Regions from separate parts of the Streptomyces sp. NPDC049597 genome, predicted to be linked through region 1. Evidence: riboswitches for the same ligand, from Rfam matches in the RefSeq annotation. Region 1 holds a riboswitch; the other holds the start of a gene.
The links. A riboswitch is a leader RNA that binds a small molecule or an ion and turns the genes downstream of it on or off. The one in region 1 is predicted to bind cyclic di-AMP.
Positions count from the first base shown of each region.

Region 2: another riboswitch for cyclic di-AMP. It lies ahead of AB0K02_RS29970 (M23 family metallopeptidase); the one in region 1 lies ahead of AB0K02_RS05195 (transglycosylase family protein).

Region 1 is NZ_JBFAOY010000002.1:300,659-305,668, reverse strand. It holds gene AB0K02_RS05205 (septum formation initiator family protein) at 1-337, opposite strand, end outside; gene eno (phosphopyruvate hydratase) at 430-1,716, opposite strand; gene AB0K02_RS05195 (transglycosylase family protein) at 1,992-2,669, opposite strand; cyclic di-AMP (ydaO/yuaA leader) riboswitch at 2,673-2,846, opposite strand; gene AB0K02_RS05190 (transglycosylase family protein) at 3,117-4,079, opposite strand; gene AB0K02_RS05185 (cytochrome P450) at 4,221-5,010, opposite strand, start outside.
Region 2 is NZ_JBFAOY010000039.1:30,751-35,760, reverse strand. It holds gene trmB (tRNA (guanosine(46)-N7)-methyltransferase TrmB) at 1-378, shown strand, start outside; gene AB0K02_RS29975 (PrsW family intramembrane metalloprotease) at 491-1,843, shown strand; gene AB0K02_RS29970 (M23 family metallopeptidase) at 2,012-3,052, opposite strand; cyclic di-AMP (ydaO/yuaA leader) riboswitch at 3,064-3,220, opposite strand; gene AB0K02_RS29965 (PP2C family protein-serine/threonine phosphatase) at 3,489-4,691, opposite strand; tRNA gene AB0K02_RS29960 (tRNA-Met) at 4,960-5,010, opposite strand, start outside.

The DNA.
Region 1 (5,010 bases):
AGTGCAGGTGCTCACGTGCCAGGCGCCGGATGTACATGTCGTCCTGGAGGCGCGCCTTCTCGTCGCGGAGCTCCTCGACCCGCTCGCGGGCCTCGGCCATCCGGCGTTCCTGTTCGGCGATCTCGGCGCGCTGCGAGACGTACTGGCGCATGGGGTAGGCGAGGGCGACGACCAGGGAGCAGACGATCAGTGCGAGGAACGCGGCCCGGCCGGTGAGCCGGGAGCGGCGGGCCTGACGGCGGCTCTGCGACCGGTAGACGCGGGCGGCGGTCTGCTCGCCGAGCAGCCGCAGCCTCGTCGCGGTGGAGAACCGGTCCGGCTCCGGCCTGCGTGCCATGCTCTCTCGCCTCCCCTTCACACGCGAACGTCCCCGGACACGGTACGGGACCGGGGCCGGGGACGTACGGAGGCGGGGGTGTCAGCCCGTGATCAGCCCTTGAAGCGCGGGAAGGCGCTGCGGCCGGCGTACACAGCGGCGTCGTCGAGGATCTCCTCGATGCGCAGCAGCTGGTTGTACTTGGCGACGCGCTCGGAGCGGGCCGGGGCGCCGGTCTTGATCTGGCCGCAGTTGGTGGCGACGGCCAGGTCGGCGATGGTGACGTCCTCGGTCTCGCCGGAGCGGTGGGACATCATGCACTTGAAGCCGTTGCGCTGGGCGAGCTCGACGGCGTCCAGGGTCTCGGTCAGCGAACCGATCTGGTTGACCTTGACCAGCAGGGCGTTGGCGGCGCCCTCCTCGATGCCGCGGGCCAGGCGCTCCGGGTTGGTGACGAACAGGTCGTCGCCGACGAGCTGGACCTTGGAGCCGAGCTTGTCGGTGATGGTCTTCCAGCCGGCCCAGTCGTCCTCGAACAGGGGGTCCTCGATGGAGACCAGCGGGTACGCGTCGACGAGCTCCGCGTAGTACTCGGTCATCTCGGCGGCCGAGCGGGCCTTGCCCTCGAACTCGTACGCGCCGTCCTTGTAGAACTCGGACGCGGCGACGTCCAGCGCGAGCGCGATGTCCTTGCCCGGGGCGTAGCCGGCCTCCTTGATGGCCTCGAGGATGAGGTCGAGGGCGGCGCGGTTGGAGTCGAGGTTCGGCGCGAAGCCGCCCTCGTCGCCGAGACCGGTGGACAGGCCCTTGGTCTTCAGCACCTTCTTGAGGGTGTGGTAGACCTCGGTGCCCCAGCGCAGGGCCTCGGAGAAGGACTCCGCACCGATCGGCGCGATCATGAACTCCTGGATGTCCACGTTGGAGTCGGCGTGCGAGCCGCCGTTCAGGATGTTCATCATCGGAACGGGCAGCAGGTGCGCGTTCGGGCCGCCCAGGTAGCGGAAGAGCGGCAGGTCGGACGCCTCGGAGGCGGCGTGCGCGACGGCGAGGGAGACACCGAGGATGGCGTTGGCGCCGAGCGAGGCCTTGTTGTCGGTGGCGTCCAGGTCGAACATCGCCTGGTCGATCAGGCGCTGCTCGGTGGCGTCGTAGCCGACGAGCTCGGGGCCGATCTGCTCGATGACGGCGAGGACGGCCTTCTCGACACCCTTGCCCTGGTAGCGGTTCTGGTCACCGTCGCGGAGCTCAATGGCCTCGAACGCACCGGTGGAGGCGCCGGACGGAACAGCAGCACGACCCGTGCTGCCGTCGTCGAGGCCAACCTCGACCTCGACCGTGGGGTTGCCTCGGGAGTCCAGGATTTCCCGGGCTACGACGACGTCGATGGACGGCACGAGCATCTCCTTCTGGGATGTGACGCGAGAAATGTGCAGAGGTCTGCTTGGCCTTGCGGCAAGAGCCTAACCGTCTCCGGGGCAAAGGCCGGCCGATGCCCGCCCCGTGGGACGAAAAAGGGCATGAACGCTGTGCGTGCCGGACAAAACGCCCGCAAGCTACCCGTAAGTAAGGCTCTTCGGGGCCCTTCACGACCGAACCCCGGCCCGGCGCTTACGGGGGAAGCAGCGCCGGACCGGGGGGCTCGGAACCCGTCCGCGGGCACGCGGACGGCGGGGGGTCAGCTCAGGTGGAGCTGCTGGCCCGGGTAGATGACGTCGGCGTCCTCGATGACGTCCTTGTTGAGCTCGAAGAGCTTCTTCCAGCCGCCCTTGACCTTCTCGGCCTCCGCGATCGAGCCCAGGGTGTCCCCGGCCTTGACCTTGTACTCGCCGTCGCCCTTCTTGAACGTGGCGGCCGCGGCCTTCTTCGGCGCGGGGGCCTCGGCACGCTCGGAGCGGGTGGTCGGGGCCTCGGCACGCTTCTCGGCCGGCTCGGCGGCGGGCTGCGCCGGCTCGGCGGAGCCGCCGTTGTAGGGGGTGCTGGACAGGCCCACGCCGCAGCTCGGCCAGGCGCCCTTGCCCTGACCGGCGAGGACCTTCTCGGCTATCGCGATCTGCTGGGACTTGGAGGCCTGGTCGGCGGACGGGGCGTACGCGGTGCCGCCGTAGGCGGCCCAGGTGGAGGCGGAGAACTGCAGGCCACCGTAGTAGCCGTTGCCGGTGTTGATGGACCAGTTGCCACCGGACTCGCACTGGGCGACGGCGTCCCACTCGGCGGCGGTGGCGGCGGACGCCGAGGTGGCGCCGAGCATCGGGGCAGCGATGGCGGCACCGGCGACGCCGGCGAGCGTTGCGAGGCGAGCCGCCCGGTCGAGGACGGTGGAGCGGCGGTGCTTGGCATGGCCGGAACGCAGCATGGAGCTTCTCCTCACCGACGCCTGCGAGGTGAGCTGTCGGGTTCGGGCCGGAAGAGTTGCCCGGCCGCGCGTCGTTGCGCGCGGCTCCACCCCCAGCCGTTCACGGCCGTCGTCTGCGACGGCCGGGACCGGCACTTACCTTGGGTCCCCCGCTCCTGCCTTCGGCGCACTGAGCGACGACTGTTCCCCCCGACCGACGGCAGGATTCGGCGTGACGGTCGACGGTGCCCGCGATGGCGAGCGGTTCAGACCGTAAACACACCGCTCCCCGATGTTCAAAGTCGAACATCGGGGAGAAATCGCCCGAACCGCCCTCCACTTGGGAGGCGTTTGCGCAGGTCGCGCACGGCTTGGGTGAATTTGCTGGACAGTGTCGGCCAGTTGCAGCAAAGAGACGCTTGTCTCACTTGCACAGAACGGACATATGGCAGCGAATCGCCGCTCGAACTACTGGTCGCCCAGGCCGAGATCGAGGCTCTGACCGGGGAGGATGAGATCGGGGTCGGCACCCACGGTCTTCTCGTTCGCCTCGTAGAGCGCGCTCCAGCCTCCGGGCACCTCCCGCTCGTCGGCGATGGCCCACAGAGTGTCGCCCGGCTGGACGGTGTACGCGCCGTCGGCTGTCACTCCGTCACGTGCCGATGCGTCACCTCGCGAGGCATGACGACCGCTTTCGCGCCCCTCGTCCGTGATGCCCGTTTCGGTGTCGTCATGGGCGGGCTCGCCGCGGTGCCTGCCCGTGCCGGTCGCGGAGTCGGGCGCCCCGGCGTCCGTGCCGGCGGACGGGGACTCGGACACCGGCGCGTCGCCGTCCTCGGGCGTGGGCGCCGGGGAGGCGTCCTCCGCAGGGGCCTCCTGCGGACGGCCCGCCTCGCCCCCGGCCGGGTCGTCGGCGGCCGCGTCACCGGAACCGGCCGGCGCGTCCGCGCCGGCGCCCGCGTCGGCCGTCGTCTCGGGGCTCGCCTCGGCGCCGTCCTCCGGGCTCGCGTCCGGCAGGGGCAGCAGGTCCCCGGGGTCGACACCGGTCGAGACGTCGTCGTTGGTCAGCCCCGCGATCGGGGCGCATGCCTGCCAGGCGTCGGGCCCCCGGGCGTCCAGCACCTTCTCCGCGACCGCGATCTGCTGCGAACGGCTCGCCAGGTCGGCGCTCGGCGCGTACGCCGTGCCGCCGAACTCCTCCCACGTCTGCTGCGAGAGCTGCAGCCCGCCGTAGAAGCCGTTGCCGAGGTCGGCGCTCCACATGCCGCCGCTCTCGCATTCGGCGACGCGGTCCCATGTGGCCGCGTCGGCGGCGGAGGCGGAGCCGGCGCCGAGCAGCGGGAGCGCGATGGCGGATCCGGTCACCCCTGCCGCGACGACGATGGCCGGAGCCTGACGGGGGCGGCGGTGACGTCCGTTCCCGGAGCGCATGCGGTTGCCTTTCGCGTGACTACTGGGGACTGTGCGGCCTGCTGATGCCTGCCGAGTCGACGGTGAACGTAGCCGCATTCGAACGTGAGTCACAAGTCGATGCAGCGCAGATCACGTGAAAGTCACAGACTTGACGGTGCGTCAGCTCTCGAGGGGGGTGAACTCAACGGGCAGAGTGCGCAATCCACGCATGATCAGCCCCCCACGCCACCGCAAATCGGCCGGATCGCCCGCAAGTCGCAAGTCCGGCATCCTCCTGAGCAGGGTCGCGATCGCCGTCTGTCCTTCGAGCCGGGCGAGCGGGGCGCCGAGGCAGTAGTGGATGCCGTGCCCGTACCCCAGGTGCTGGTTGTCGCGCCGGGCGAGGTCGAGCGTGTCGGGCTCGGTGAACCGCTCCGGGTCGCGGTCGGCGGCCGCGAGCACGACGAGCACGGGGTCGCCTGCGGCGATCCGCTGTCCGCCGATCTCCAGCGCCTCGGTGGCGAACCGCCAGGTCGCGAGCTCGACAGGGCCGTCGTAGCGCAGGAGTTCCTCCACACCGGTCTCCAGCAGCGCGCTCTCGCCGGCGGCGAGCGAGCTCTGCAGCCGCTCGCGCTGCACGGGATTGCGCAGCAGGGCGTACACGCCGTTGCCGATGAGGTTGACCGTCGTCTCGAAGCCCGCGAAGAGAAGGATGAACGCCATCGCGGCGGCCTCGTTCTCCGTCAGGTGCTCGCCGTGGTCCGACGCCTTGATGAGCCCCGAGATGAGATCGTCTCCCGGCTGTTCACGCTTGCGGTGGATCAGCTCGGCGAGATAGCCGCGCATCTTCTTCACGGAGCGGGCCACTCCGCCACGCGGCCCGCCGCCGTGACGGATCATCATGCCCGCCCAGTCACGGAAGTCGTCCTGGTCCTCGCGGGGGACGCCGAGCATGTCGCAGATGGCGTAG
Region 2 (5,010 bases), on a different contig from region 1:
GCCAACGGCGACGCCATCATCCTGCTGCGCGAGATGCTGCCGCCCCGTTCGCTCGACGGCATGCGCGTCTACTTCCCGGATCCCTGGCCCAAGAAGCGCCACCACAAGCGGCGGCTGATCCAGCCGGAGTTCCTGACGCTGGCCGCCCAGCGGCTTCGACCCGGGGCTGTCCTGCACTGCGCGACCGACTGGGAGCCGTACGCCGAGCAGATGCTCGACGTCCTCACCGCACACCCGGACTTCGAGAACACCGTCCCGGACGGCGGCTACGCCCCGCGTCCCGCATTCCGTCCGCTGACCCGCTTCGAGGGCCAGGGTCTGGACAAGGGCCACAAGGTCCACGACCTGTTGTTCCGCCGGGTGCTGCCGCAGGCGTGACCGCGCGGGCCCTCGCCGTCGGGCCCTGACCGATGCGGTGCGGACACGGTGACGTACCGCGCACCTCGCCGCACCCTCGCCGGTTGTCGGTGCCTCTCGTTAGGGTCGACAGGTGTCCCAGTCGTCCGCGCAGCACACGATGGCGAGCCGCCCGCCGCATCCGGCGGTGCCCCCGTGCCGGCAGGAGCAGGGCGGCGGGCCGGCCGGCGGCGTGCCGCAGACCGCCGCGCGGCGCCGCCGGATGCGTGCCGCCCGTCTGTGGCGCAGCCGTGCGGTCCGGGCGGGTGTGCTGATCACTCTGCTCGGGCTGTGCGGACTGGTGATCCTCGCGCTCGTACGGGAACAGACCGGCACCCAGGGCTTCCTGATCGGCCTCGGCCTCGCGACGCTGCCGGTGCCGCTGCTGGTGGCGGCGTTCCGCTGGCTGGACCGGGTGGAGCCCGGCCCCTGGCGGAATCTGCTGTTCGCCTTCGCCTGGGGCGCGTGCGCCGCCGCCCTGATCGCGATCCTCGCGAACACCTTCGCGACCCGCTGGATCGCCACCGCCACCGCCGATCCCGCTTCCGCCGACACCCTGGGCGCGACGGTCATAGCACCGGTCGTCGAGGAGAGCGCCAAGGCGGCGTCGGTCCTGCTCCTCTTCCTCTTCCGAAGACGGGACTTCACCGGCCTCGTGGACGGGGTGGTGGTCGCGGGCGTGACGGCGACCGGCTTCGCCTTCACCGAGAACATCCTGTACCTCGGCAACGCCTACGGCGAGGACCAGGCGTTCGGCACCTCGGGCCTGGCCTCGGTCACCGCGGCGACGTTCTTCGTGCGGATCGTGATGTCGCCGTTCGCGCACCCGTTGTTCACGGTGCTCACCGGCATCGGTTTCGGCCTTGCCGCACTCGCCGCGCCCCGTCGGCGCATACGGCGCATCGCGCTGCCCCTGCTCGGCCTCGTCCTCGCGATGGGCATGCACGCCCTGTGGAACGGCTCGGTTTCGCTGTTCGGCCCGTGGGGTTTCTACGGGGTGTACGCGGCGTTCATGGTGCCCGCCTTCGGGCTGCTGACCTGGCTGACCATATGGACCCGGCAGCGCGAGCTGCGCACGATATCGAGCGAGCTGCCGGCGTACGCGGCGGCGGGCTGGCTGGCGGACGCGGAGCCGCAGGCGCTGTCCTCGATGCGCGCCCGCACGATGGCGCGCGACTGGGCACGGCGGACGTACGGCCCTGCCGCGGGCCACGCGGTCTCCGAGTACGAGGCGTTCGCGACGTCGCTCGCCTCTCTGCGCCACCGGGCCCACCGCGGCGCCGCGGGACCGGACTTCGCGGAGCGCGAGCGGGAGCTGCTGCACCACCTGTGGCGGCGCAGGGACGTGGCCGCGCCCGCGCTCGTGTACGCGGCGCGGGCCACGGGCCGGGTCGCCGTACCGCCCCCGCACCGCGACTACTCCGGCTACAACCCGTACCGCCGCTGACCGCGCGGCCCTCGTCGCAGCTGCCGCGCCCCGCCCGCCTCGCACGAGGCGTCGTCGGCGTCGCGTCCGCGCCCTGCCGCCGCGCACAGGCGCCACCGGGGACGGCGCGGACACGGGGACGCGCGGCACCCGAACCCCGTACCGCGCGCCGTCGGCCGCTGCCCTCGATCAGATCGTGAGGCCCTTGTCCCGCAGCCAGGCCATCGGGTCGAGGCCGGAGCCGCCCGCGGTGTGCACCTCCATGTGCAGGTGCGGCCCGGTGACGTTGCCGGTCGCGCCGACGCGGCCGATGGTCTCGCCTGTGGCGACCGTCTGGCCCGCGCTCGCGGTCATCGACGACAGGTGGGCGTACCAGACCTCGGTGCCGTCCTCCAGCTCCAGCACGATGCGGTAGCCGTACGAACCGGACCAGCCGGCCGACTTGATCGTGCCGCCGTGGACCGCCTTGACCGGGGTGCCCGTGGGAGCGGCGAAGTCCAGACCGGTGTGCTGGCCGGAGGACCACATGGAGCCGGACTCGCCGTACGTGGAGGTGATCGTGTACGAGGAGGTGGGCAGGGCGTAGCTCGCGGCGAGCTTGGCGAGGCGCTCCGCCTCCTCCTTGGCCCGCGCGGCCTCCTCGGCCTTCCGCTTCTCCTCGGCCGCCTGGGCCTCGGCCTCGCTCTGCTGCTTCGCCGCCGCGGCGGCGGCCTGCTCGGCGGCCAGCTTCTCGGCGGCGGCCTTCGCCTCGGCGTCCGCCTCGGCGCGCTGCTGCTCGACCTGCTGGAGGATGCGGGCGCGCAGGGCCTCGCCGGCGCCGGCCGACTGCCCGTCGGCACCCGTCCCGCCATCGGCGACGGTCGTCATCGCGGTCAGGGGGGCCGCGTTCGCCTCGGAGCCGGAGTCGTCGGAGAGGAGGGAGCCCACGCCCGGAAGTGACGCGGCGTCGGGGAGCTTGTCCGCGATCGAGTCCGGAAGGGAGATGGAGACCGCCGGCTTGTCCTGGGCGGTCGCTATGCCACCGGCGCCGACCGCGGCGATGACACCGACGCCGAGGACGGTGGAGCTGCGGGCGAGCCCGCCGCGCTGCTTGACGACGCGGTGCCGGCCGCGCACCGGACGGATGGATTCCTCGGTGGGATTCCATTCCTCCCACGTCCGCTCCGCGGTGTCGCCGCCGAAGTGAGCGGGCACGAACGGGGCCTCGGGGGCAGGCATGTTGGACGCCACGAAGGCGTACTCCTTTCCTTCCTTCTCGCCTACCGGGTTAGCTGACGGGTTCGGAGCAGGAAGGTCTCCTACGGGCGTCCTCGGCCGCGGACTGAGCGGCAAACGATGCCCGATTCACCCCAATTGGTGGTTCCCCGGTTCCCTTGCGGGATTCGGCGCGTGCGCACGGTGCCGTCTCTTGCGACGGCTGGGACGACCGCGCTGCGTTATCGAACGTTAATAGAAGCCGGGGCCGGATTCCAAGCTGTTCCGGCTGATCATTAACGCCCGCGGCCAGGACTTACCAGGACAGAAGCAGGCGGAATCGGGCGACTTGATCACCCTTCAGGCCGGCGACATCACCTGACGTTGCGTCAAATGTTATGCAGAGTGACACCGTTTGGCTACACACCGTACTGATGTGCTGAGCGTTCGCCGTCCCCTCGGGCTGCGCCCCTCAGTCCGGCGTGCCGTGCCCGCTGCTCCGCCACCCGCCGTCGGTGTGCCGTACCCCCCGCGCCGGGCGGGCGCCGCCCGCGCCACGCACCGCGCGCCGCCCCTGCGTCCGGGACGCGCCGTCGGCGGACACGACCGGCACCGTCCGCCGCCGTTCCGGCTGCCCCACCCCGGGCCTGCCGACCGCCAGGAGCGCCATGTCGTCCGTGGACCTGCCGCCCGTGTACCGGCGCACGTCCTCGACCAGCGCGTCGAGCAGGCCCTCGGGGCCGGGGAAGACGCTTCCCCGGAGTCGTTCACCCGGGTCGTAGAAGACGCCTCGGGCGTCACGGGCCTCGGACAGGCCGTCCGTGTACAGCAGCAGCGTCGCGCCGGCGGGCAGCGGATACTCCTCCGCGCGGTCGGGCCACAGGCCCAAGTCGCCCATCCCCAGGGGCAGCGCGGCCTCGGACGGCTCCAGCACGTCCAGCTCGCCGTCGGCGTGCAGCACCAGCGGGTCGGGATGCCCGCGGTTCACCAGCCGTACGGTCCCGTCCCCCACACCGTCGCTGGGCGGGATCTCGCCGAGCACGGCGGTGGTGAACCCCTCGATGGCGTCAAGCCCCTCCCGCCGCATGTCCTCGCGCTTCAACGCCCGCTCCAGCCGCCGTGCCACGCCTTCGAGCGAGGTCTCCTGCTCGGCCGCCTCCCCAAAGGCCCCGATCAGCACGGCGACGGCCGCCACCGCCTCCATCCCCTTGCCGCGCACGTCCCCGACGATCAGCCGCACCCCGTGCGGGGTGTCCTGCACGGCGAAGAGGTCACCGCCGATGAACGCGTCCGCCTGCGCCGCCTCGTAGCGCGCCGCGATGTGCAGACCGGCGATCCGGTCCGCGGGCGTGGGCAGCACGGCGCGCTGCGCGGCCTCGGCGATCACCCGCGCCGAGGCGAGCCGCGCGCTGCTGCGCCTCACGACCCCGTTGATCAGCAGCGCGAGAGCCGCCACGGTGAGCACCGTGCTCGTCTCCGTGAAGGCGGTGATCTGGGCGATGGTGTTGTTGTAGGTGTGCAGGCCCGTCGTGGCCAGGACGGCGGCGATACCGGTGAGCAGCGTCACGACCCAGGTGACGATCGGCGCCGCGATGAGCGGGGCCGCGGCGAAGAGCGGCACCGCGGTGAAACGGGCCGGCGTCAGCAGGTCGAAGACGATGCCGGCGGCGATCATCACGGCGGGCAGGAGACGGACGAACCACGGCGCGCCGTAGCTGCTGCGCTGTTCTCGCCCCACAGGTGTTCTCCCTGCCGCTCCACCCACGGCCACGGACCGGTGCCGCGCACTTCCCATGCTGCGCGCCCCGGGGGCGCGCGGCGACTTGCCACGTCCGGCCGCACAGAAGCCCAGGTCACGACGCCGAAAACGAGGGCGCAACCGACGACGGAAACGACGGCGGCCCGGCAATCGATCATCTCGATTGCCGGGCCGCCGTCTTCAGTAGCGGGGACAGGATTTGAACCTGCGACCTCTGGGTTATGAGCCCAGCGAG